DNA from 2 places in the Bacillus sp. SRL337 genome. Region 1 is predicted to be linked to the other one. Evidence: a T-box and tRNA genes for the amino acid it is inferred to sense, from the RefSeq annotation. Region 1 holds a T-box; the other holds one or more tRNA genes.
What was found. The T-box of region 1 lies ahead of ileS (isoleucine--tRNA ligase). A T-box ahead of a tRNA ligase gene usually reads a tRNA of that ligase, here a tRNA-Ile.
Positions count from the first base shown of each region.

Region 2: it encodes a tRNA-Ile, which carries the amino acid that the T-box ahead of ileS (isoleucine--tRNA ligase) is inferred to sense. The anticodon was not compared.

Region 1 is NZ_OZ481793.1:1,597,738-1,600,098, forward strand. Features, by position in the region: gene AC4E8A_RS07820 (YlmH family RNA-binding protein) at 1-268, shown strand, start outside; gene AC4E8A_RS07825 (DivIVA domain-containing protein) at 360-878, shown strand; T-box leader at 914-1,153, shown strand; gene ileS (isoleucine--tRNA ligase) at 1,317-2,361, shown strand, end outside.
Region 2 is NZ_OZ481793.1:3,713,512-3,715,872, reverse strand. Features, by position in the region: tRNA gene AC4E8A_RS18770 (tRNA-Arg) at 1-54, shown strand, start outside; tRNA gene AC4E8A_RS18765 (tRNA-Pro) at 62-138, shown strand; tRNA gene AC4E8A_RS18760 (tRNA-Ala) at 155-227, shown strand; tRNA gene AC4E8A_RS18755 (tRNA-Met) at 314-387, shown strand; tRNA gene AC4E8A_RS18750 (tRNA-Ile) at 394-470, shown strand; tRNA gene AC4E8A_RS18745 (tRNA-Ser) at 491-583, shown strand; tRNA gene AC4E8A_RS18740 (tRNA-Met) at 597-670, shown strand; tRNA gene AC4E8A_RS18735 (tRNA-Asp) at 707-783, shown strand; tRNA gene AC4E8A_RS18730 (tRNA-Phe) at 1,012-1,087, shown strand; tRNA gene AC4E8A_RS18725 (tRNA-His) at 1,109-1,184, shown strand; tRNA gene AC4E8A_RS18720 (tRNA-Gly) at 1,195-1,268, shown strand; tRNA gene AC4E8A_RS18715 (tRNA-Ile) at 1,270-1,343, shown strand; tRNA gene AC4E8A_RS18710 (tRNA-Asn) at 1,355-1,429, shown strand; tRNA gene AC4E8A_RS18705 (tRNA-Ser) at 1,435-1,525, shown strand; tRNA gene AC4E8A_RS18700 (tRNA-Glu) at 1,535-1,606, shown strand; gene glgB (1,4-alpha-glucan branching enzyme) at 2,283-2,361, shown strand, end outside.

The sequences.
Region 1 (2,361 bases):
AGAATGGCAGGAAAACGTGACCACTGCAAGTTCCCTCCGCCTCGATGTGATCCTCTCAGCACTTTACAATATATCCAGGCAGAAGGTCCAAACCCTTATCAAAGGGGGAGTAGTAAAGGTGAATTGGAGAGTAGTCGAAAATCCATCATTTGAAGTGGGTGAAGGAGATGTGTTCTCCATGAGGGGACATGGCAGAAGCAAATTGATTTCCATTGAAGGCAAAACAAAAAGAGACAAATTTCGAATTGCCGCTGGTATTCTGAAATAAATTTTCGAAAAATAAAGGGAAATCCCCACAAACTGTCGAAAATTCAGTTATAATAGGAATAGAATACTTACTTCGATATGGAGGTGGCATTATGCCTTTAACGCCGTTAGATATACATAACAAAGAATTCAGTCGCGGATTCCGGGGTTATGATGAAGATGAAGTGAATGAATTTCTTGATCAGATCATTAAAGATTATGAGATCCTTCTTCGCGAAAAAAAAGAGCTGGAAGAATCTCTTGGTTCCATGAATGAGCGACTGGGCCACTTCACCAACATTGAAGAGACATTGAACAAATCAATCGTCATCGCCCAGGAAGCTGGAGAAGAAGTCCGCAGAAATGCCTCTAAGGAAGCCAAACTGATTGTCAAGGAAGCAGAGAAAAATGCTGACAGGATTGTTAACGAATCACTCTCCAAAGCAAGAAAGATCGCTATGGAAATTGAAGAATTGAAAAAGCAGTCCAAAGTTTTCAGAACCCGTTTTAAGATGTTGATCGAGGCACAGCTTGATCTGCTCAGCAGTGATGACTGGGATCAAATCATGGAATTTGAAATTGATGCAACCGACCTAAAGACACTGAAAGAAGAAGACAGCTTGACGAAATAAGTGTATATTTCATATAATGGATTTTACAATTATACTGCAACGCAATGAAAGGGACAGTACGTTTCTTTAACTAGTAGCCTTCAGGCAGCGAGTCAAGGATGGTGGAAGCTTGACAGAGGCAGAAGAAGCGGAAAATCACCCTCGAGCATCGGATTTGAAAGCCAATTAGCCATTAGAATCCGGCGTGTCATTCTCGTTACGAATGTCAAAGTGGGCAAATCATCATTGTTTTGCCTATTAGGGTGGTACCGCGGGTTAGCTTTCTCGTCCCTTTCCAGGGATGGGAAGGCTTTTTTTATTGCTTTTTTCCTTGAAGTATTAAGGACGATAAAATGGATAACCCTGTATAGTTAAAGAATGAATATAGAACGAATGACTTGCGTCGACAGGATTTTCAGGAATCAGCTCCCTTATTGGTTCCAGATAGGAGGAAAAAGAATGAATTATAAAGACACCTTATTAATGCCGAAAACAGAATTCCCGATGCGTGGTAATCTGCCAAAGCGCGAACCTGAAATGCAGGCAAAGTGGAACGAGATGGATATCTATAAAAAGGTCCAGGAGAGAACGGAAGGCAGGCCGTTGTTTATCCTGCATGATGGACCGCCGTATGCCAATGGTGACCTCCACATGGGGCATGCACTCAACAAAGTGCTGAAAGACTTCATTGTTAGATACAAATCCATGAGCGGCTACAATGCCCCTTATGTTCCAGGCTGGGATACGCACGGCCTGCCAATTGAACAGGCTTTAACCAAAAAAGGTGTTAACCGTAAAGAAATGACGGTTGCCGAGTTCCGTAAGCTCTGCGAAGAGTATGCCTATGGTCAAATCGACAGCCAGCGTACACAGTTTAGACAACTCGGTGTTCGCGGTGATTGGGATAACCCCTATATCACCATGAAGCCGGAGTATGAGGCAGAACAGATTAAAGTATTTGGTGAGATGGCAAACAAAGGTTACATTTACAAGGGCTTGAAACCTGTTTATTGGAGTCCGTCCAGTGAATCCGCGTTGGCCGAAGCAGAAATTGAATATCAAGATAAGCGTTCTCCTTCCATTTACGTTGGTTTTAAAGTGAAAGATGGAAAAGGTGTAGTTGAAGAAGGTACCCAGATCATCATCTGGACAACAACACCATGGACAATTCCGGCGAACCTTGCCATCACTGTCCATGCTGACCTTTCATATGTCGTTGTCGATGTGGACGGCAGTAATTATGTTGTTGCAGAAGACTTGCTTGAAGAGGTAACAACTGTCCTTGATTGGAATGCACCAACTGTTGTTAAAACTGTGAAGGGGTCAGAACTGGAACTCGTAAAAGCTCAGCATCCGCTTTATGACAGAGAATCTCTTGTCATTCTTGGCGACCATGTTACGACTGATTCTGGTACAGGGTGCGTACACACTGCTCCCGGTCATGGTGAAGATGATTATCTCGTCGGAAAGAAATACGGCCTTGATATCCTTTGCCCGGTAAATG
Region 2 (2,361 bases), 2.1 Mb from region 1:
AGCGTTTGACTACGGATCAAAAGGTTAGGGGTTCGACTCCTCTCGGGCGCGCCATTTATTTCGGGGAGTAGCTCAGCTTGGTAGAGCACTTGGTTTGGGACCAAGGGGTCGCAGGTTCAAATCCTGTCTTCCCGACCACTTCAGTCACATTTTTGGGGCCTTAGCTCAGCTGGGAGAGCGCCTGCTTTGCACGCAGGAGGTCAGCGGTTCGATCCCGCTAGGCTCCACTTAGTTTTTTTACGAAGCAGAGCGGAGTAAAATAAACTTCCAACAACTCGCAGACATAGTGAGTAAAGGGAAATTCTAATAACATGGCGGTGTAGCTCAGCTGGCTAGAGCGTACGGTTCATACCCGTGAGGTCGGGGGTTCGATCCCCTCCGCCGCTACTTAAGGGACCTTTAGCTCAGTTGGTTAGAGCAGACGGCTCATAACCGTCCGGTCGTAGGTTCGAGTCCTACAAGGTCCACCATTATTCTTTAATCATTATACGGAGGAATACCCAAGTCCGGCTGAAGGGATCGGTCTTGAAAACCGACAGGGGTGTTAAAGCCCGCGGGGGTTCGAATCCCTCTTCCTCCGCCATATCTTTTATCGTCGCGGGATGGAGCAGTTCGGTAGCTCGTCGGGCTCATAACCCGAAGGTCGCAGGTTCAAATCCTGCTCCCGCAATACAAGAGGCTTTCGCCATAAGCGAAAGCCTCACATGGTCCGGTAGTTCAGTTGGTTAGAATGCCTGCCTGTCACGCAGGAGGTCGCGGGTTCGAGTCCCGTCCGGACCGCCATTTTTCATGAAGAATTGTGACCAATACAAAGTGGGTTTCGTTGAAGCATACAGAGATCTGCAGCTTAGCGAAATTTTATGAATGTGATTCCAGAATAAGAGGGTTTCGATAAGCAAGAAGGTCAAGGAAGCAACCGAATGAACATCGGAGCGCACTGATGTGCGTGAGGATGTGAATAAGGGCGCTGACGAAGAGATTCGCAGCTTAGCGTAAGCCGAAACATATTATGGCTCAGTAGCTCAGTTGGTAGAGCAATGGACTGAAAATCCATGTGTCGGCGGTTCGATTCCGTCCTGAGCCACCATTTTTAATACTAAATATTATGGCGATTGTGGCGAAGTGGTTAACGCATCGGATTGTGGTTCCGACATTCGTGGGTTCGATTCCCATCAGTCGCCCCATTTAGTTATTGCGGGTGTAGTTTAGTGGTAAAACCTCAGCCTTCCAAGCTGATGATGAGGGTTCGATTCCCTTCACCCGCTCCATGGGCCTATAGCTCAGCTGGTTAGAGCGCACGCCTGATAAGCGTGAGGTCGGTGGTTCGAGTCCACTTAGGCCCACTTTTGTTTGTTCCGCAGTAGCTCAGTGGTAGAGCTATCGGCTGTTAACCGATCGGTCGCAGGTTCGAGTCCTGCCTGCGGAGCCATTATTGGAGAAGTACTCAAGTGGCTGAAGAGGCGCCCCTGCTAAGGGTGTAGGTCGGGCAACTGGCGCGAGGGTTCAAATCCCTCCTTCTCCGCCATCTATATTTGGCCCGTTGGTCAAGCGGTTAAGACACCGCCCTTTCACGGCGGTAACACGGGTTCGAATCCCGTACGGGTCATTCCAAAACACTATCTAAACAGATAGTGTTTTTTTGTATGCTAAAAAACGGTTGATTTTGAATCTGGACTCTTTAACGGAACGAAAGCGGGCCAATTAAGTAAGATATGGCCTCAGGCAAAACAAAATAAGGAAGAGTAAGATACCAAATGAACTGATATGGAACAATCTGCATGTGGTGTGGTTTATTTAGTCATCAAATAAAATTGATTACAACTGATGGCTCCATAGGGTTTTATTAAGGCACCAAATAAATCGACAACAAAAAATGATGAGACTAAAACACCACCTAGTGATCCTGAAAAATCAGATCTATCAAATCGGATATTCCTAACAGGCAAGTCCCGTCCATGCTGGGTAGAAAGCTTATTCCTACAATGGTTAAAATATTTTTCCATTCATCTCTTCCTGCTGAGATGAGACTGAACCCAAATTATCTCCTTATCCTCGTTTTTATGCCCTTTTCTGCTCTCACCTCTCTTTTAAGTTACGAAAACTTTTCGACAAAACCCGTCACAATCCCTTAAAACTTCTCTATCTGCAGAAGCAGATTTTCATGTGAACCGCTTACATACCTTTGAATTGTCGGATATTTCCGAAAAATAACTAAAGGATTTTCTTTAGTTTGAAAGAAGATTTATATAAAATACATTTAAATTTAACTGCAGGTGAAAGAGATGAATGCCGTGATTCCTACCGATTTTAATATTCATTTGTTCCATGAAGGTAATTTGTTCGAGGCTTTCCGCATGTTCG